Regions from separate parts of the Kitasatospora sp. NPDC056184 genome, predicted to be linked through region 2. Evidence: riboswitches for the same ligand, from Rfam matches in the RefSeq annotation. Region 2 holds a riboswitch; each other region holds the start of a gene.
What was found. A riboswitch is a leader RNA that binds a small molecule or an ion and turns the genes downstream of it on or off. The one in region 2 is predicted to bind cobalamin.
Positions count from the first base shown of each region.

Region 1 (6,832 bases), on a different contig from region 2:
GCCCTGAACGCCGTGGGGTTCCGGCTGCTCGACCGCGAGGAACTGCGGGTCGACCGGGTACTGGCCGAACTGACCGACAAGGAGCGCAGATTGTCGTCGCTGAGCAATGAGGAGGGTGCGGTCGAGGACGTCCTGGACAGCGTCCACCGGCAGCTGCCCGAGTACACCCGTACGCTCTACCGGCTGCTGGGCGTCAACCCCGGGCCGCTGGTCTCGGTCGAGCTGGCCGAGGCGGCGGGGGTGCCGCGGGCCGCGGACGGCCTGGCGGACCTGCGATCGGCGCACCTGGTGGACGACGTGGCGGAGGACGGGCCGGAGCGCCGGTACCGTGCCCACGACCTGGTCCGGCTGCACGCCGCCGGGACGGTCCGCGAGCTGCCCGACCGGCTGGAGCTGCTGGCCCGGATCGTCGACTACTACCGCGGCCGCGCGGGGCTGGCCGACCGCGCGATCGGCGACCGCTTCCGGCTCCAGGAGGGGCCGGGCGGGACGGCGCTGCCGGGGTTCGGGTCGGGAGCGGAGGCGCTGGAGTGGCTGCAGAGCGAGCGGGCCAACCTGCTGGGCGCCGTCCGGGCCGCCGCCGAGCAGCGGTGGCACGGCGAGGTGTGGCGGCTGTGCGAGTCGCTCTGGCCGCTGTACCACGGGCGCAAGCACTACGGCGACTGGGTGGAGAGCCATCTTCTCGGCATCGAGGCGGCCCGGGAGGACAACCGGCCGGACGCCGTGATCCGGCTGCGCAACCAGCTCGGGCGTGCCTACTACGAGCGCGCGGAGTACCCGCTCGCCGCCGAGCAGCTGGCGGCCGCGGCCGCCCTGCTGCCGGAGGTGGACGAGCCCCGGCTGGCCGGCGTGCTGTGGGAGACGGACGGCCTGCTCTGCCTGGCCGACGGGCGGCCGGAGCGGGCCGTGGCGCTGTTCACGCGGGCCCGGGAGGCCAACGAGGGAGACCCGCACGGCGTGGTGGTGCAGAGCTACAACCTCGCCCAGGCACTGGTGGCCGCCGGGCGGGCGGAGGAGGCGCTGGCCGTGCTCGAGGAGGCGACCGCGGTGGCCGGGCGGGAGGGCGACGCCCCGATGCTGATGCGGCTGCCGCTGGTCGAGGCCCGGGCGGAGCGGGCGCTGCGGCGGTCGGCGGCGGCGGTCGGGGCGGCGGAGCTGAGCGCCGGGCGGGCACGGGAGTTGGGCCAGCCGAAGAAGGAGGCGGCGGCGCGGGAACTGCTCGTCGAGCTGGCGGAGGAGCTGGGCGACACCGCTCTGGCCGACCGCAACCGCGCCCGGCTGCGGGAGCTGCGGGGGCGGTGAGCGGGGTCGGCCCGGCCGGCCGATGGGGGGTCAGCCGGCTGCGGCGGTGGGGGTGGTGCCGGCGCATTGGTCGAGGAGGGGGCGGAGGGTGGGGTCCACGAGCCGGTAGCGCACGACGCGGCCCTCCTTCTCGCCGGCCACCGCGCCGGCCGTTCGGAGCAGGCGCAGGGCCTGGGAGACGGCGGGGTCGCGCATGCCGGTGGCGACGGCGAGGTCGGTGACGGCGAGCGGGCCGGTGTGGTGCAGGGCGAGCAGGAGGGCGAGCCTGCCGGGGTCGGCGAGCAGGGCGAAGCGGTCGGCCCAGGAGCGGACGTGGGCGGTGTCGCCGATCGCGGCGATGGCCTCGCAGACCCGGTGGCCGTCGATGGTGCGGTGGCCCGCACGGTCGGCCGGTACGAGATGCATACGGGCCATTCTGGCAGGCGGTGGACTGTGATCCCGAACACCTGCGTAGGTGCGCAGTCTTGCAAGCTTCCTCCCGGGCCCCCTACGGTGTTCCCCGCCGTGGTGCTCGGGAAGACCGGTGACGGACCCTCAGGGGTCCCAGTCCGGAGCGGCCCTCGCCACTGTGATCGGGGGAAGTGTCCGTACCCACGACGCCACTGGGCGCCTCGCGCGCTTGGGAAGGCGGGTACGGGAGCCCCGTCAGCCAGGAGACCGGCCGCGGCATCTCACGAAGTCATTCCACGAGGTGCTGGAGCGTGATCCGCAGATGACCCTGCCCGAAACCGCCGCGGCCGCGGCGCCGCCCGCCGCCCTGCCCGCCTTCCGCTGGCGCCGAGAGGACACCCTGCGCACCGCCGGGCTGTTGGGGGTGATCCTCGCCATGCACCTGGTGGCGTTCGGCACCCTGATCTTCCTCGTCGCACCGGAGAAGTACGAGGTCGGCACCCAGGTCTTCGGGGTGGGTCTGGGCATCACCGCGTACACCCTCGGCATGCGGCACGCCTTCGACGCCGACCACATCGCGGTGATCGACAACACCACCCGCAAGCTGATGGCGGACGGCAAGCGCCCGGTCTCGGTGGGCTTCTGGTTCGCGCTCGGGCACTCCTCGATGGTGGTGCTGATGGCCGCCCTGGTGGCGGGCGGCGCGCAGCTGGCCAACACGCTGATGGACGACGAGTCGACCACCCACCAGTGGCTGGGCGTGGTCGGCACCTCGGCCTCCGGCGCCTTCCTCTACCTGATCGGCGCGCTCAACCTGGCGGCGCTGTTCGGCATCCTCAGGGTGTTCCGCTCGATGCGGGCCGGGCAGTTCGACGAGTCCGAGCTGGAGGCGCACCTGGACTCCCGCGGCCTGATGGCCCGGGTGCTGAACCGGGCCACCCGCTCGATCACCCGGCCCGGGCAGATGTTCCCGGTCGGCATGGTGCTGGGCCTGGGCTTCGACACCGCCACCGAGGTCACGCTGATGGTGATGGCGGGCTCGGGCGCCGCCTCCGGTCTGCCGTGGTACGCGATCGTCTGCCTGCCACTGCTGTTCGCGGCCGGGATGAGCCTGTTCGACACGCTGGACGGCACCTTCATGAACTTCGCCTACCAGTGGGCGTTCTCCAACCCGGTCCGCAAGGTGTACTACAACCTGACCATCACCGGCCTGTCCATCGCGGTGGCCTTCCTGATCGGCACCATCGAGCTGGTCGGCGTGCTGCACGAGAAGCTGGACCTCACCGACCCGGTGACCGGCTGGATCGCGGACATCTCGCTGGACAACGTCGGCTATGCGATCGTCGGCCTGTTCGTGGTGGTCTGGGCCGCGGCCATCGCGTACTGGCGGCTGGCCGGGGTGGAGAGGAAGTGGAGCCCGGGCGCCGTGGGCGGCGGACGGTAGCCGCCGCGGGTCCTGCCCGGGTGGGGGCGTTCGGCGGGCGGATCGGGGGAGGGGTTCGTAGGCTCGACGCATGGCTGATGCGTACGCGGGCCGTCGGGAGCGGTTGCGGGAGCACTGCGGTGCGTCCGGGGCCGACGCGGCGCTGGTCACCCGGGCGGCGAACGTGCGGTACCTCACCGGGTGCCCGCCGTGCGGGGCGACCCTGCTGCTGACCCGGGACCGGGTGCTGCTCGCACTGCCGGACGACCTGCCGCCGGACGACACCGGCGAGCACCTGATCGCCCCCGAGGTCACCCGGCTGCCGGTGGCGGTCGGGGCGGACACCGCGCTGGCGGCGGCCGCCGCGGCGGCGCGGCTGGGGGTGGCCGGGCTGGCGGTGGAGGAGCACGACCTGACGGTCACCCGGCACCGGGCGGTGGCCGGGCTGGCCGAGGGGGTGCGGCTGGCGGACGTCGGCCAGGCGGTGGAGCGGCTGCGGGTGGTCAAGGACGAGCACGAGATCGCCGACCTGCGGATCGCCGCGGAGATCGCCGACCAGGCGCTCGGCGAGCTGCTGGAGTCGATCCTGGTGGGCCGTACCGAGCGGCACCTGGCGATGGAGCTGGAGCGCCGGATGATCGACCACGGCGCGGACCGGGCGGCCTTCCCGGTCTCGGTCGGCACCGGCTCCCACTCCGGCCAGCCGGCCCACCAGCCCACCGACCGGCGGGTGGAGGAGGGCGACTTCCTGACCGTGGTGCTCGGCGCGCAGTACCGCGGCTACGGGGTGTCCACCGCCCGGACCTTCGTGATCGGCGCGGCCCCGGCGCCCTGGCAGGTCGAACTGCACCGGCTGGTGTTCCGCGCCCAGCGGGCCGGGCGGGAGGCGCTTGGGCCGGGGGTGGAGCAGTGCGTGCCCGACCGGGCTGCGCGGGAGATCCTCGGGGCGGCCGGGCACACCGAGGCCTCGCCGCACCCGGTCGGCCACGGCATCGGCCTGGAGATCCGGGAGGCCCCGCGCCTGGGCCCCACGGACATGGGTAAACTGGACAGCCGCGTACCGGTCACCGTCGGCCCGGGGGTCCACCTCCCGGGGCGGGGCGGGGTCCGGATCGAGGACACGCTCGTCGTGCGCCCCCTGGATGAGGGCGGGCCCGAGCTGCTCACCATCACCACCAAGGAGCTCCTCGCCCTGTGACACGGGTGTGCCGCAGGACGCGATCCCTTGGTTCCTTGACAGCTATATCCAGGAGTAAGTGCGCCCGTGGCTTCCACGAACGATCTCAAGAACGGCATGGTCCTCAACCTGGACGGCAAGCTCTGGGCCGTCGTCGAGTTCCAGCACGTCAAGCCCGGCAAGGGCCCGGCCTTCGTGCGCACCAAGCTCAAGGAGGTCCTCTCGGGCAAGGTCGTCGACAAGACCTTCAACGCCGGTGTGAAGGTCGAGACCGCCAACGTCGACAAGCGCACCATGCAGTTCTCGTACAAGGACGGCGAGAACTTCGTGTTCATGGACATGGACACCTACGACCAGCTGACCATCGAGCCGGGTGTGGTCGGCGACGCCGCCAAGTACCTGCTGGAGGGCTTCGACGCGCTCGTCGCCCAGCACGACAACAAGCCGCTGTACGTGGAGCTCCCGGCCGCCGTCGAGCTCCTCATCGCCGAGACCGAGCCGGGCGTCCAGGGCGACCGCTCCACCGGTGGCACCAAGCCGGCCAAGCTGGAGACCGGCGCCGAGATCCAGGTGCCGCTGTTCGTCACCACCGGCGAGAAGGTCAAGGTCGACACCCGCGACGGCAGCTACCTCGGCCGGGTGAAGTAAGTCCGTGTCGTCCGCACGCACCAAGGCCCGCACGCGAGCCTTCCAGATCCTGTTCGAGGCCGACCACCGCGGGGTCGACCCGCTCACGGTCCTCGCCGACTGGGTGGCCCGGGCCCGGGAGCCCAAGCCGGACGAGGGCACCCCGCAGGTCGGCGAGTACACCATGGAGCTGGTCGAGGGCTACGTCCAGCACGCCCGCCGGATCGACGAGCTGATCTCGGAGTACGCGGTCGGCTGGACGCTCGACCGGATGCCGATCGCGGACCGCAACGTCCTGCGGCTCGGCGCGTACGAGCTGATCTGGGAGGACCGCGTCCCGGACGCGGTCGTCCTGGACGAGGCCGTGGAGATCGCCAAGGAGTACTCCACCGACGACTCCCCGGCGTTCGTCAACGGCCTGCTGGCCCGCTTCCTGGAGCTGAAGCCCAGCATCCGCCGCTGACTCCGCGCCTCCCGCGCCCACCGCGCCGACGGCCGTCGGACCGGAAACGGTCCGGCGGCCGTCGTGCGTGTTCACCCGGGCGGCGTATGGTGTCGCCTACTCGTCAGTAACCTGGCGTGCCGGCGGCCCGCACCCGCCGGCGACCCCCGCAGCGAAGGGCAGGCCACCTCCATGACCACGGCGATCCGCAGCGAGTTCGACCAGGGCATCGCCCTCACCCCGCACCCGGACGAGCCCGGCCGCTACGACGGCGAACTCGGCTCCGGCTGGCAGATCGGCGGCGGCGTCAACGGCGGACTGCTGCTGGCCGTGGCCGGCCACGCGCTCACGCTCGCGCACACCGCCCGCCCGGAGAGCGCCGGGCACACCGACCCGGTCTCGATCAGCGGCTACTACCTCTCCGCCGCCACCCCCGGCCCGGCCACCGTGCGCACCGAGGTGATCCGCACCGGCCGCTCGCTGTCCACCGGCACCGCCGCGCTCAGCCAGGGCGGCGTGGAGCGGCTGCGGGTGGTCGCCAGCCACGGCGACCTCGCCGTCCACGACGGCGAGGTGCGCACCACCGCCGTCGCGCCGCGGCTGCCGCCGCCGGACCGGTGCATCGGCGTCGAGCACGCGCCCAAGGAACTGCTCACCCAGGCCGCCCTGCTGGAGCGGTTCGACATGCGGCTCGACCCGGCCACCGTCGGCTGGGCGCTCGGGCAGCCCTCCGGCGCCGGCCGGATCCAGGGCTGGTTCCGGCTCGCCGACGGCCGCCAGCCCGACCCGCTGCTGCTCCTGCTGGCCGCCGACGCCCTGCCGCCGGTCACCTTCGACCTCGGGATGCCCGGCTGGGCGCCGACCGTCGAGCTGACCGTGCACCTGCGCGCCAAGCCCGCGCCGGGCTGGCTGCGGGTGGTCCACGCCACCCGGAACCTGGCCGGCGGGTACTTCGAGGAGGACGCCGAGGTCTGGGACGAGACCGGCCGCCTGGTCGCCCAGTCCCGCCAGCTGGCGCGGGTGCCGAGGTAGCGCGGGAAGCTCGTGAGCGGGCGTGCACGCCGAGTGACGGGTGCGCCGCGCGTGAGCCGGACGCGCGGGGCGCGGGAGGCGGACCGCACAACCGTGCGTGACCCCAAACATCCGATTCACCCTCGGTTACAGTCCTGTGACACGTCGTACGTGTGCGCCACGCGGGGCTGGGGAGGACAAGGTCGGCGGTACCACCCGCCGCCGACCCGTCCGACCCGCCCGCCCCGCCCGAGGAGCCCCGATGAGCCGCAACGGCCGCGCCCGCCGCACCCCCGACTGCACCGCCGCGGGTTCCCGCCCCCGGGCCCGCTCGCGCGCGGCCGCCGACCGCGACGGCGTCTGCGAGCGGCAGCGGGCCGAGGGCGCCGGCCAGGCCTTCGTGATCGGTGTGCTCACCAGCCCCGAGGACTTCGAGCAGGCCCGCGCCTGGCGGCTGTCC
Region 1 is NZ_JBHJUI010000024.1:40,586-47,417, reverse strand. It holds gene ACFC0B_RS33110 (tetratricopeptide repeat protein) at 1-1,302, shown strand, start outside; gene ACFC0B_RS33105 (ArsR/SmtB family transcription factor) at 1,333-1,707, opposite strand; cobalamin riboswitch at 1,791-1,983, shown strand; gene ACFC0B_RS33100 (HoxN/HupN/NixA family nickel/cobalt transporter) at 2,015-3,136, shown strand; gene ACFC0B_RS33095 (M24 family metallopeptidase) at 3,207-4,313, shown strand; gene efp (elongation factor P) at 4,380-4,940, shown strand; gene nusB (transcription antitermination factor NusB) at 4,945-5,382, shown strand; gene ACFC0B_RS33080 (thioesterase family protein) at 5,554-6,393, shown strand; gene ACFC0B_RS33075 (hypothetical protein) at 6,635-6,832, shown strand, end outside.
Region 1: another riboswitch for cobalamin. It lies ahead of ACFC0B_RS33100 (HoxN/HupN/NixA family nickel/cobalt transporter); the one in region 2 lies ahead of ACFC0B_RS06550 (prenyltransferase/squalene oxidase repeat-containing protein).

Region 2 (6,832 bases):
CGGTCTCCGTCGCGGAGGACCGGGGCACCGGTGCGTCGTCGTCAGGGCGCTCAGGCCGCTCAGGGCGCCGTGATGCCCGGCTGGCCGCCGGCGCCGAAGGCCCAGCCCTCGACATCGCCGGGGGCCGGGTTGTAGCTGCCGGCGCCGAGGCTGCTGTATGACCAGGGTCCGCCGTGCTGGGCGTGCCAGTACGACCAGTACGCGCTGCCGGTGGGGTTGGTGCAGGTCGTCGGCAGGGCATTGACGGTGCAGACGAAGCCGGGGTAGCGCGGGTGGAAGGTGTACGAGAAGCCGGCGCCGGTGAGCGCGGCGAGGCCGCTGGCCGGGTCGCCGAGGGCGCAGCCGGTCTGGATGCCGCCGCCGACCGCGGTGAAGTCGACCACGACGGTGACGCCGGTGGTGCCGGTGCAGGCGGCGGCCCGGGCCTCGGGGGCGTGCACGGCGCCGGCACCGAGGAGGCTCGCGGTCAGCGCCGCGACGGCGGCGAGCGAGCCAAGGGTGCGGCGGGTCAGGTGCTCGGTCATCAGGACTCTCCTCGTGCGGTCGCGGGTGGTCAGGGGGTGGCGGGCGCGGGGCAGGCCAGGGTGGGCGCGTCCGGGCGCGCTCCGGCGGCGGAGAGGGTGGCCAGCGGGGTGCCGGCCAGGCCGAGGACGGCCTGGCCGGTCGCCCGGGCGGCGTTGCCGGGGTTGAAGCCGGAGGCGTCGTAGGCGATCGCGCCGCGCACGGCCGGGTCGGCGTCGCAGCGCTGCTGGAACTTGACCAGCCGGCTCCAGCCCTTGAGTCCCGCGCCGAAGCGGGCGTTGGAGAGCAGCGCCTGGGTCGCGAGACCGGTGGAGTTGGCGTTGGACGTAGTGGCCCCGGCGGCCGCGAAGCCGCCGTCGGCGTTCTGCTGGGCGGTCAGCCAGCCGAGTCCGGCGGCCGCCTTGGCCGCGCGGCCGGTGGCGGCGAGGGCCTGGACGGCGAGGGCGGTGGCGTCCGTGTCGGCGGTGCAGGTGGTCTGGCCGAAGGAGACCGGGAAGCCGCCGTCCGCGCACTGGCTGTCGGCCAGGAAGTCGACGGCGGCGGCCGGGGCGCCGCCGGGGGTCCGGTGCAGGGCGATCAGGGCGAGCGACTGGCCGAAGGCGTTGCTGTAGTCGCCCCACTGGGAGCGGTCGGAGAAGCGGCCGCTCGGGGCCTGGAGCGAGCGCAGCCGGGCGGGCAGGTCGACGCCGCCGAAGGAGGCCGGGTCCGCGCCGCGGACCTCGGCGGCGAGCAGCAGCTTGGCGGTGGCCCCCGCGTAGGCCTCGGTGGTGCCGTCGCCGAGGTAGCCGGTGAGGATGGCGGGCTGGGCGAGCCAGGCGGTCGCCTTGGCGGCGGCGGTGTCCGAGCTGCGGGCGGCGGCGAAGGCCAGTACCGCGTCGATGGTCAGGCCCTGGTCGGGGTAGGCGGTGCCGTCGAAGACGGACTCGAAGTGGTCGCCGTCGACGAGCTGGCGGGCCAGCCAGCCGGCCGCGGCGGCGTCCGGACGGATCGTGGGCGAGTCCACGCCGACCGGTGCGGCGGCCGCCGGGAGGGCGCCGGCGAAGGCGAGGGTCGGTATCGCGAGGAGGCCGAGGGTGCGGCGGAGGGCGGTCACGAGGGTCCTTTCCGGGCCTGGACGCAGGGGCCCGGAGGGGCGCCGGTACGGACCCGGGCAGCCCTCGGAGCTCCGGCCCGCAGACCACGACGGGAGGAGGGAACGACACACCTCCGCCGACGGGTACTCGGGCTCGCCGCCGACACCGGGTCGACGGCCTACCGTTGCGGGTCAGCGCCGGATTCGGACCGGCTTCCCCCGACGGCGGAGTCAGAACTTGACGGCCCATCATGGCGACGCGCGGAAGGGCGGGTCAAGGTCCCGTGCGTCACATCGTCGGGCTGCCGGCCGGGTCGTCGGCGACCGGCCGCGGGGACCGTGCAGGTGTCTGCGGCGGATCACGGACGGCGGGGCGCGGTACCCCGGAACCGGGCTGCCGCGCCACCGCCCGCGTCAGCGGTGCTCGAACCGCGCGGGGCGCTTCTCGGCGAAGGCGGCCATGCCCTCCTGCTGGTCGGCGGTGGCGAACGTGGCGTGGGAGACGGTTTCGACGGCTCCTGAGCGGCGTACCCCGGCCGGTCGTCCTGCGGCTCCGGCGGACGGCTCGTCACCCACCCCGCTCACCGGCCGGCGTGCAGGACGTTCTCGCGGCAGCACTCGGGGCTCGGCCCCTGGTGGGGTACGGAAGCTCCACGGTCCCTCCGCACTCGGTCCCGTTCCGCCCCGTCGAGCACGGCTCGGTGCACGGCACGGGCCAGCCGGGACCCCCACACGGAGCGCGGGCCACCGAACGGGTCGGCCGCCGCGGGCGTACCCGGTGTGCGGACCGCCACGCACACCGCGTCGGACGGCGTCCCGGAACAGTCGTACCCGGCCTCCAGAAGGGCCTGCACCTTGGCCTCGGTGGCCGTCGCGAGCAGATTGACCAGCCCGCCGTCGGTCACCGGGGCCGGCACCACCGCGAGGATGTTGATCGTTCCGGGCACGAACGGGGCTGGCCTGGACGGGGCCGGCGCGAACGGGACGGGCACCGAGGCACCGGGGTCGGCGGCCCACGTCGGGACTCCGATGCCGGTCGTGACGAGGGCGACGGCGCCACCGTCCTCGCTCCAGGTGCAGTCGTCGACCTCGGCGGCGGTCATCAGGCCGACGCCCGGCCCGTTCAGGCCCTCGGCCGCCGCGAGCTCCGCCAGGTGCCGATCGGGGTCCATCCGGGAGTAGCCCGGCCTGACCTGGGCGTTCAGCACCCAGCCGCGCTCGCCGAGCCCGCCGCCCAGGACGGCACTGCTGACCATCCGCCACCCCGGGCCGGCCTTCCACACCAGCTGGTGGCGGCACGAGCCGTCCTCCGTCCGGGCACGCCGCAGGACGACGGGTGGCCGCTGCTCCGGCACGAAGCTGTCCGTGGTACTCACCTCTCGGCCATCGGGATCCGTCCAGCCCTCCCCCGGCTCCCGGGCTCTCGGTGGCCGCCGGCCGGGGCGGCCGGGGATTCCAGCGATGCGCAGCATCCGCAGCCGCTCCTCTCCCCGCCCGCATCCGCGAACGTATCACTGCCTCCGGTTCGCCGAACCCACCGGAACCCACCCGCTCCCCACGAGGAATCCGCAGGTGGCGAGGCCTACGGGGAGGTGTCCGGTCGCGGCCCGCAGCGACGGCCGCCGGGTCCGGGATCCGGCAGAATCGCAGTCATGCGGCAGATCATCGTCATCGGCATCGGTGCGGGCGACCCGGACCACCTCACCCTGCAGGCGGTCAAGGCCATCGCCCGCACGGACGTCTTTCTCCTCCTCGACAAGAACGAGCAGCGCCAGGACCTCATGCGCCTGCGGCGGCGGATGATCGAGGAGCACGCCCGCCCCGGTCACCGGGTGGTCGAGGTGCCGGACGCCGAGCGCGACCGGAGCACCCCGGCGTACACCGAGGCCGTCGAGGACTGGCGCCGTCGTCGGGCCGAGCTGGTCGGCCGGCTCGTCGCCGAGGAACTCGGCCCGGACGGCACGGGCGCGCTCCTGGTCTGGGGCGACCCCAGCCTGTACGACAGCGTGACCGCCGTCCTCGACGAGGTCCTGACCGCCGACCCGGGCGCGTTCCGCTACGAGGTGGTGCCCGGGATCAGCAGCGTCTCGGTACTCGCCGCACAGCACCGCACCACCCTCACCCGGGTGGGCCGCCCGCTGCGGATCACCCCGGCCCGCCGCCTGGCCGAGGACGGCTTCGGCCCGGGCAGCGAGGACACCGTGGTGATGCTCGACGGCCGGGCCGCCTTCGCCGGGATCGACCCCGAGGGCGTGCACATCCACTACGGCGCCTACCTCGGCGCCCCGGACGAGATCCTGCTCTCCGGGCCACTCGATGAGACGGCGCCGGAGATCACCCGGCAGCGCCGCGAAGCCCGCGAGCGCAAGGGCTGGATCATGGACACCTACCTGCTCCGCCGCACCGAGGACTGACCGGCCGGCGCCCGGCGAGCACGCGGGGCCGCCTCGACGCGGACGGCGTCCGCGGTGGCCCGCACCTCGTGGACACGCACCGCCCAGGCTCCCTGGGCAGCGGCCAGGACGGCCGCCGCCGCGGTGGCGTCGTCCCGCTCCCGGGCCGGACGCGGCTCGCCGGTGGCCCGGTCGGCCAGTAGTTCGCCGAGGAACCGCTTGCGGGACGGTCCCACCAGGAGCGGTCGTCCCAGCGCATGCCAGGAGTCCAGCGCGGCGAACAGTTCCCCGTCGTCCTCGCGGCCCTTCGCGAAGCCGAGACCGGGATCGACGATCACCTGGGCCGGATCGGCTCCGGCCGACACCACGGCGTCCATCTGACGTGCAACCTCCGCGGCCGCCTCCGCCACGACATCCCCGTAGTCGGCCAGGTCGTCCATCACGTAGGACTGCCCCCGCCAGTGCATGACGACGAAGGGCATCCCGGACCGGCCGACGGCCTTCGCCATCCGCTCGTCGGCCAGGCCTCCTCTGACGTCGTTCACGATCCCCGCCCCGGCGTCCACCGCCGACTCCGCCTCCTCGGCCCGCATCGTGTCGATGCTCACCAGGACACCTTCCCGAGCGAGGCCACGCACCACGGGCAGGACACGGGCGAGTTCCTCGTCGACCGGCACCCTGCGAGCGCCAGGACGCGTCGACTCCCCTCCCACGTCCACGATGTCCGCATCCCGGGCTGCCATCGCCAGCCCGTGTTCCACCGCACGGCCGGGGTCCAGCCAACTGCCGCCGTCCGAGAACGAGTCGGGCGTGACGTCGAGGACCTGCCCGCGGCCACGGACACGGCGCGCTACTGGTCTCCTGCTCATACCGGATCCCCTTCCTCGCGGCGGAAGGGCGCCTCCCCGCGATCGTCCATGAGGAGATGGGAGGCCCCTGGGGCGGGCACGGTACTCGTACCGCGCCCGCCCTCTCGCGCTCACGCCGGTCTGTCAGCCGGCGACTTCCTCCCGCAGGCGGCGGGCGGCGGTGACCAGGCTCTCCAGGGAGGCGCGGGTCTCCGCCCAACCGCGGGTCTTCAGACCGCAGTCGGGGTTGACCCAGAGCCGCTCGGCGGGAATCGCGGCCAGGCCGGCGCGCAGCAGCCTCACGGCTTCCTCCGTGCTCGGCACGCGGGGCGAGTGGATGTCCCACACCCCTGGTCCGACCTCACGCGGGTAGCCGGCGGCGGCGAGTTCGCCGGCGACCTCCATGTGCGAGCGGGCGGCCTCCAGCGAGATGACGTCCGCGTCGAGCTCGTCGATCGCGGTCATGATGGCGCCGAACTCGGCGTAGCACATGTGGGTGTGGATCTGGGTGTCGGCACGGACGCCGGAGGTGGCGAGCCGGAACGCCTCGGTGGCCCACGCCAGGTAGGCCGGGCGGTCGGCGGCGCGCAGCGGCAGGGTCTCGCGCAGGGCGGGCTCGTCGACCTGGACGACGGCCGCGCCGGCGGCCTCCAGGTCGACGACCTCGTCGCGCAGGGCCAGGGCGACCTGGCGGGCGGTGTCGGCGAGCGGCTGGTCGTCGCGGACGAAGGACCAGGCGAGCATGGTGACCGGCCCGGTGAGCATGCCCTTGACCGGGCGGTCCGTCAGCCCCTGGGCGTAGGAGAACCAGCCGACGGTCATCGGGTACGGGCGGGAGATGTCGCCCGCGAGGACCGGAGGCCGCACGTAGCGGGTGCCGTAGGACTGCACCCAGCCGTGCCGGGTGGCCAGGTACCCGGTCAGCTGCTCGGCGAAGTACTGGACCATGTCGTTGCGCTCGGGCTCGCCGTGCACGAGGACGTCCAGGCCCGCCTTCTCCTGGTACGCGATCACCTCGCGCACCTCGGCTTCCATCCGCTCCCGGTAGACGGCGGCGCCGATCCGCCCGGCCGTCAGGTCGGCACGAGCAACCCGGAGTTCAGTGGTCTGCGGGAAGGAGCCGATCGTGGTGGTGGGCAGCAGCGGCAACCCGAGGCGGGCCCGCTGAGCCACGGCCCGCTCGGGGTAGGCCTGGGCCCGCCGGGCGTCGGCGGCGGTGACGGCGGCTGCGCGGGCCCGGACGGCCGGGTCGCGGGTGATCGGCGACGTGGCCCGGGAGGCCAGGTCGGCGCGGTTGGCGGCGAGTTCGGCGGTGATCGCGCCAGTACCCTCGCGCAGGCCGCGGGCGAGCAGCGCGACCTCCTCGGCCTTCTGCCGGGCGAAGGCCAGCCAGCGGGCGATCTGCGGCTCGACCTCCCGCTCCAGGGCGGCATCGACCGGCACGTGAAGCAGCGAGCAGGACGGCGCCACGTCCACCCGGTCGGCGAGACCGAGCAGGGTCGCCAGGGTGGCCAGCGACCTCTCCAGGTCGTTGATCCAGATGTTCCGGCCGTCGACGACCCCGGCGACCAGGCGCTTGCCCGGCAGCCCGCCGACGCCGGCGAGGTCCTCCAGGTTCGCGGCGGCCGGTCCGGTGAAGTCCAGCGCCAGGCCCTCGACCGGGGCCTTGGCGAGCACCGGCAGGGCCTCGCCCAGGCGGTCGAAGTAGCTCGCCACCAGCAGCTTCGGCCGGTCGGCGAGCGCGCCCAGGTCCCGGTAGGCGCGGGCGGCGGCGTTCAGCTCGGCCGGCGTGCGGTCCTGGACCAGAGCCGGCTCGTCCAGCTGCACCCAGTCCGCCCCGGCCGCCCGCAGGTCGGCGAGCAGCTGCGCGTAGACCGGCAGCAGCCGGTCGAGCAGCGTGATCGGCTGGAAGTCGGCGGCCACGCCGGGGGCGGGCTTGGCCAGCAGCAGGTAGGTGACCGGGCCGACCAGCACCGGCCGTGCGTCATGGCCGAGCG
Region 2 is NZ_JBHJUI010000002.1:308,763-315,594, reverse strand. It holds gene ACFC0B_RS06555 (flagellar hook-length control protein FliK) at 60-524, opposite strand; gene ACFC0B_RS06550 (prenyltransferase/squalene oxidase repeat-containing protein) at 554-1,615, opposite strand; cobalamin riboswitch at 1,716-1,845, opposite strand; gene ACFC0B_RS06545 (hypothetical protein) at 2,009-2,170, opposite strand; gene ACFC0B_RS06540 (adenosylcobinamide amidohydrolase) at 2,176-2,970, opposite strand; gene cobF (precorrin-6A synthase (deacetylating)) at 3,247-4,008, shown strand; gene folP (dihydropteroate synthase) at 3,981-4,856, opposite strand; gene metE (5-methyltetrahydropteroyltriglutamate--homocysteine S-methyltransferase) at 4,980-6,832, opposite strand, start outside.

Region 3 (6,832 bases), 100 kb from region 2:
CGCCGGGGCGTCGCCGGTGACCCTGCCCTCGCACCTGCCGCCCGACATGGCGGCGCGGGGCGGGTTCACGGCGGAACAGCTCGCCGTGACGATGGAGTACTACCTCGACGACGCGCGTGCCTCCTTCCCCGTCCTGGCCGAGCACTTCGCGGCCGACCCGCCGGACGCGGTGTGCTACGACTCGGTGACCTTCACCGGGAGGATGCTGGCGAACCTGCTCGGGGTGCCGGAGGTCTCCCTGGTGCCGACCTTCGCGGAGAACGAGTCCTTCTCGGCGGCGCAGGTGTACCTGCCGGCCGACTTCGACCACACCGACCCCCGGCTGGTGGCCGCGATCCAGGACATGGGGAAGTTCGCACAGGGCCACACCTTCCTCGACGACCCGAACCTGATGTTCGGCCACGTGGCCCCGACGAGCCTGGTGTTCATCCCCCGCGAGTTCCAGTTGTCGGGGGACACCTTCGACGAGCGCTTCCACTTCGTCGGGCCGTCGCTGAGCAGCCGGCAGACCGCCGGCGAGTGGAGACCCCGGTCGCAGGCCCCGGTGCTGCTGATCTCACTGGGAACCGTCTTCAACGACCGGCCCGAGTTCTACCGGACCTGCGTCGAGGCGTTCGGCGGCGGCGACTGGCAGGTCGTCATGGCGGTGGGCGGGCTGGACCGGCAGTCGCTGGGCCCGATCCCGGCGAACGTCGAGGTGCACGCGCACGTGCCGCAGGTGGCGGTGCTGCGGCATGCCGAGGTGTTCCTGAGCCACGCCGGGATGAACTCGGTGATGGAGTCCCTCTACCACGGGGTGCCCTTCGTGGCGGTGCCGCAGATCCCGGAACAGCGGGCGATCGCCCGGCGGGCGGAGGAGCTCCGGGTCGGCAGGACGCTCGCCGAGCCGACCGTGCAGGGCCTGCGCGACGCCGTCCAGGCCGTCCGGTCCTGCCGCCCCCGGGCGGCGGCCCTGAGCCGGATCGTGCGCGGGGCGGGCGGCGCGTCCAGGGGGGCGGACGTCCTGGAGAACCTGCTGACACGGTAGCGGCCGGACTCCACCGGGCCGTCCGCACCCGGTGGAGCCCGGTGGGGCCCGCAGATTCGCTTCCACGCCGCTGCGGCGTCCTCCTCGTCCGAGTGCGCGATCACCAGCACCCCGTCAGGGTCTCCGTCGGGCGGCGCCCCGGGCCCGACTCGCCGCCGGCGGACACCCGGTCACGGCCGGTCGTGGGGTTCCACGTCGCCCGCGTGCCCGTTCTTGCGGCGGGCGAGCCGGTTGGACTCCACCGGTCGTCCGCCGGCGAGGTGCTCGGTGACGATGCGGTCTGCGACCGCCGGGTCGACCTTCCCGTACCAGACGTCGTCCGGCTGCACGCTGACGACGGGGGCCTGGTTGCAGGGGAACTGGCACCCGGTCTGGGTGACGAGCACGTCGTCGTCGCCGAGGCCCTGCTCGGCCAGCATCCGTACCAGGGCGCGCAGTCCCTCCTCCGCGCCCTTGGCCGCGCAACGCGGGCCGCGGCACACCAGGACCTGGTGCCGGTGGCCGGGGACGTCCTCCCAGGCCGCGGATGTGAGGCCGGGTTCCCCGCCGGTGACGGCCTTCGTCGCCGCGGCCACGGCGGCTACCGCGTCCGGCGAGTCGGCCAGGCGGGTCGCGACGAGGAGTTCGGGGCGGTGGCCCGCGCGCTCGCGCCACCAGTACGCGGCGATCCGCCGCAGCCAGGAATGGGCCGGGCCGGAAGCCGCGAGGCGGACGCCGATCACGACCACGGTCTCGGCGCCCGCGTCGGCCAGCCTGGTCAGCTCGGCCGACAGCGAGGGGTCGGCCTGCTGCAGGAACGCGATCGAGGCCCGGTGCGAGGCCGCCGTCCGGAGGAGTTCGTCGCGGCGGACGGCTTCCGCGATCGACATGCCGACCAGGAGCACGGCGCTGCGGCGGGCGTGGGCTTCCAGGACCGGGGAGGTCATGGCGTCGTCCTTTCCTGGAGCAGTCCGTTCCACCGGATGTGCGGTCGGTCGTGCCGGGGGTGCCGTTCCACGGTGGCGTCGACGCCGTAGACGTGCGCGATCATGGGCGAGGTGAGCACCTCGGAGCCGGGCCCGTGGGCGACCAGTCGGCCGTCGAGCAGGACGGCGACCTCGTCGCAGTAGGCGGCGGCGAGTTCGAGGTCGTGCAGCGCCGCCACCGTGGTGATGCCCAGCCCGCGGACGGTGCCGAGGAAGCCGAGCTGGTGGCGCAGGTCGAGGTGGTTGGTGGGCTCGTCGAGCAGGAGCAGGCCCGGCTCCTGCACCAGCGCCCGCGCGAGCTGGACCCGTTGCCGCTCGCCGCCCGACAGTGTCGGCCAGGACCGGTCGAGCAGGTGGCCGACGTCGGCCGCGGCCACGGCGTCGGCGAACACGGACCGCTCGTGGGCGTCGGCGGCGGAGTTCGCCGGCACCGGCCAGCGGCTGCGGTGCGGAGTGCGTCCGAGCTCGATGACCTGGCGGACCGGCAGCGACAGCCGGGTGTCCGCCTGCTGCTCCATGAAGGCCACCTGTCGCGCCCGCCGGCGGGCCGTGAGCGCGTGGAGATCCTCCCCTCCCAGGAGGACCCGCCCGGCGCTCGGCCGGGTCAGCCCGGCGATCGCGCGCAGCAAGGTGGTCTTCCCGGCGCCGTTGGGCCCGAGCAGGCCCGTGATCCGGCCGGGGCTGAACGCGATCGAGACGTCATCGAGCAGCGTGGCTCCGCCGATGCGCACCCGGAGCCCCTCGGCGCGCAGCTCGACGGGGGGCGTCACCGTCACTGCTCCCTCCCGTCGGCCCGGCCCTGGCGCCACAGCAGCCAGGCGAAGAAGGGTGCTCCGAGCCCGGCCGTGACGACGCCGACGGGGATCTCCCGGTCGGGGAGGACCGAGCGCGCCACGATGTCGCTGCCCACCAGGAGGGACGCGCCCACCAGTGCCGACACGGGCAGCAGGAGGGCGTGGCGCGGGCCGCAGACGAGCCGGACCACGTGCGGCACGACCAGGCCGAGGAACCCGATGACGCCGGTGTTGGCGACCAGGCACGCGGTCACCAGCGCGGCGGTGGCGACGAGGACCCAGCGGGTGCGCTCGACGTGGACGCCGAGGGAGCGGGCGGCGGTCTCGCCGAAGGCGAAGGCGTCCAGGTCGCGGGCCGAGGAGGCCAGGACCGTGATGCCGGCCAGCGCGACCGCGGTCAGGAAGACGGCGGTGGGCCACCGCAGGCCGGCGACCGAGCCCAGCGTCCACTCCATGACACCGCGCGCCGCGTTGCGGTCCCCGAGGACCAGCACGGCGAACGAGGTGTAGGCCCCGCACAGCTGTCCCACGGCGATGCCGGCGAGTACGGTCCGGGTGGTCGGCAGCGTCCGGGTGCGCGCGCCGGCCAGGGCCAGGACGACGACGGCCGCGAGCAGGGCACCGGCGAAGGCCGCCGTCGCCACCGCACCGGTGCCCACGGCGCCGGACACGCCGACACCGAGGACGATCACGGTGACCGCGCCGGCGGCGGCTCCGTCCGAGATCCCGAGCAGGAAGGGATCGGCCAGGTCGTTGCCGGTCAGTGTCTGCAGCACCGCACCGCAGACCGCGAGGCCGGCGCCGGTGGCAGCCGCTCCCAGAACCCGGGGCAGCCGCAACTGCCAGACGATCTGGTCGTCCAGCAGCGTCACGTGCGGGTCGCCCAGCCCGAGACGGCGCACCACGACCTCGATCACCGTCCGGACCGGCTCGTGCTGCGAGCCCACGGCCAGGCCGAGGAGCGCGGTGGCCAGGAGCAGGGCCGCGGCGACGGCCAGGACCGCCGCCCTGCGGCCCGGACCAGCGGGCCGCAGGGCGGGACGGGGTGCGGTGGTCATGACCGCGTGCGCAGTTCGCCCAGTCCCGCCGACACCCGGGCGGCACCGTCGGCGAGCAGCACGCCGGGGGTCGACTCGGAGAACGGCACCACCACGAAGGCCTTGCGCTGCACGGCGGTGAGCTTGCTCAGCACCGGGTCGCCCTGCAAGTAGTCGATCTTGGACTGGGCCGTGTCCCAGTCGGCGTCCGCGAGCACGATGGCGTCCGGGTCCGCGGCGACGACCTTCTCCCAGCTGACGCTCTGCCAGGCTCCGGGCAGGTCCCCGAAGACGTTGCGGGCACCCACGGCGTCGAGTACGAGCTGCGGTCCGCCGTGGCCGGAACCGACGTAGGGCGCCTTGGTGTCCGAGTCGAACCACAGGACCTTCAGTCCCTTGCCCGCGGCCGTCGCCGTGAACCGGGCCAGCTGCTGCTCCTGCTCCCGCTGGATCGCGGCGGCCCGCTCCGTGACGCCGAAGACCCTGGCGACGTCGTTCAGTTCGCCCCACATCGCCTGCCAGGTCGTCGGCGGCACCTGGCTCTTGTCCGAGCAGCCGAACGGGGAGAGGTACGACGGGACGCCCTGGCCGCGCAGTTCCTCCCGGGTGCCCGCGACCTTGTCGGTGAACGCGCTGGAGTAGGAGGCGTACAGGAAGTCGGGACGGGCCGCGAGCAGCTTCTCCTTCGTCGGGTAGTCCTTGGAGAGCACCGGAACGGAGTCGTAGGCCGCCTTCCACTTCTCCGGGACGGAGTTGTCGAGGAAGGCGGTACCGGCCATGCGGGACTGCAGGCCGAGGGCCAGGGCCACCTCGGTGGCACCCTGGTTGAGCGTCACCAGCCGCTCGGGCGGCGCGCCGACCGTCACGGTGGTCCCGCAGTTGTCCACGCTGACCGGCTCGGCGCTTCCGGTCGTCCCGCCGGACGCGACGGGCGCGGGGGCGCCCGCACAAGCGCCGAGCAGGCCGGTGAACAGGACGGCCGCGACCGCCCGGCCGACGCGTGTCGGACCTCCGGGACGTGCGGAACGCATGGATCGGTACGGATGCGGAATACCGCTGGGCACGTGTTCTCCAAAACCCTCGTGGAACATGTCGCGCCGTGGCCGGTCTCCTGGCTTCCGCATCGACACACCGCAGCCGACCTTCCCGGGCGGATCTTCAGGCCCGCCCAGTGGCCCTGACCGCTGGCGAAGCCGGTCAGCGAGGGCCGCGGTACTCCGCGGCAACAGTGGCGAGGGCCGCACCGGACTCAGACCGGTTTCCCGAACACCACGGCGATTGCAAGGTATCAGGCGTGGTCGGGTCGGTGCTGGCCGGCACCTGGGATGATCGTCGGGATCGTTCGGGCTCCTCCGGACGCCTTGGCGGCCCTGGCGTGCGTGGCGTGCTGCCCGCTGCCCGCTGCCCGCGCTTGTCGCCGCGGCGCCGGCCGATCGCGACAGCTGCGGTGCTCGCGGGACACGGGCCGGCCGGTGGACTCCGGCGTGGTTCAGGTCGTCGCGAGGTGGAAGCCGGCCCCGACTCCGCCGACGGCGTTCATTTCGTCGATGATGCTCAGGATCGGCGAACTGTGCTGGGCGCCGAACGCGTTGCCGACCAGGGTCTGGCCGTCCACGACGGGGGAGCCGGAGTCGCCGGAGTTGGTGAAGACGAGGTGGGTGAACCAGATTCCGTTGGTGCCCAGCTTGATGCCGCAGGTGAGGCCGGTCCGGTGGCCCTGCTTGCACATCCGGGTCCCGTTGGCGGGCGGCGCCCCGATCGACGTGATGGTCACCGAGCCCACGGTGGCGGTGGGGGCGACCCGGCTCTCGTCCAGCTTGATCACCGCGTAGTCCAGGCCCTTGGGTCCGGTGCTGAGCAGGTTGTTGGGCGTACTGACGTACGTCACCGTGCCGATCGCCCCCGTCTCCAGGTCGGGGCGGCTGGCGTTGACGTCGGCCGGGGCGAGGGCCGTCCCCGCCGGCGAGGTGTCCCGGTAGATCTGCTCGCCGACCAGCTTGGTGCCCTGCGCGTCGATGAGGCAGTGGGCGTTGGTCAGGCCCACCAGGTTGCCCGCCGCGTCGCGGCCGACGGCGGTGAGGGTACAGAGGTACCAGCTCGTGGGGGCCTCGGGCGTCGGGTTCAGCCGGAAGATGATCCCCGTGCCGCCCCCGACGGGCGTGAGCGACCGCGTGCCCGCGGCGGGGGCCTGAGCGGGGGCGGCGCCTGCGGACGGAGCCGCGGTGAGGGACACGGCCGTGAGGAGGACGGCCAGGCCGAGGGCGCGCAACGGACGTATCATGTGATCGCTTCCTTTGCGGGGAGGGGGAGTTGACCGGATCGCGGTTACGGCTCCAGTCAACTGCCGCGGCGATGAGAACTGCTTGAGTTTCTATCACCCGGGTGCCGGGAAGCACCGGCGAAAACAGGTCGGTCCCCGAGGAGCGGTGGTCGGAGGGTGATGGGGAGATCACGGGGCAGGTGGCGCCACTGACGGCCTGCACGGATCCGAGACGGGATGGCGTTGAGGGATTCCGGCGGGTGCCGGTCCGGGGGGAATCCCTCCGGACCGGCCCCGGGAGTCTCCTCCCCTGCTGCGGGTGCCGTTCGGGGAGGCGTGCCGGCGTGGGCGGGGCGGGGAACCGGGGCCTGCCGTCAACCGTGTCGCGGTGAACTCACCCTCGCGGGCGAATCGCCGTCCGTTCGGGCCCGGTGACCAAGCCGGGGCGGGGAGGGTGCCGAAGGCCGGGAGGAAGCGGTCCGGCGTTCGGCCGGGCCGAGGAGCCGAGACGGGACATGATGGCCAGCGAGCACATCGACACCCGGCTGCTGGAAGAACTCACCGAGCAGTCAGAGGACTTGAACAGCGACGCGCTGCGGGTCACCCGCGCCGCGCTGACCGACTTCGGGCAGGGCGCCGCGCCGGCGCGCCGCTGGTGGCAGCGCGGCACCGCGCCCGCCGGCCTGGCGGGAGCGGTCGGCCTGGCCGGTCGGACCCGGGCGGTGGCCTCCCCGTCGGCGACGGCGTCC
Region 3 is NZ_JBHJUI010000002.1:412,533-419,364, forward strand. It holds gene ACFC0B_RS06800 (macrolide family glycosyltransferase) at 1-1,027, shown strand, start outside; gene ACFC0B_RS06805 (ferredoxin) at 1,198-1,953, opposite strand; gene ACFC0B_RS06810 (ABC transporter ATP-binding protein) at 1,950-2,762, opposite strand; gene ACFC0B_RS06815 (FecCD family ABC transporter permease) at 2,765-3,844, opposite strand; gene ACFC0B_RS06820 (ABC transporter substrate-binding protein) at 3,841-4,854, opposite strand; cobalamin riboswitch at 4,907-5,112, opposite strand; gene ACFC0B_RS06825 (trypsin-like peptidase domain-containing protein) at 5,313-6,104, opposite strand; gene ACFC0B_RS06830 (ferritin-like domain-containing protein) at 6,599-6,832, shown strand, end outside.
Region 3: another riboswitch for cobalamin. It lies ahead of ACFC0B_RS06820 (ABC transporter substrate-binding protein); the one in region 2 lies ahead of ACFC0B_RS06550 (prenyltransferase/squalene oxidase repeat-containing protein).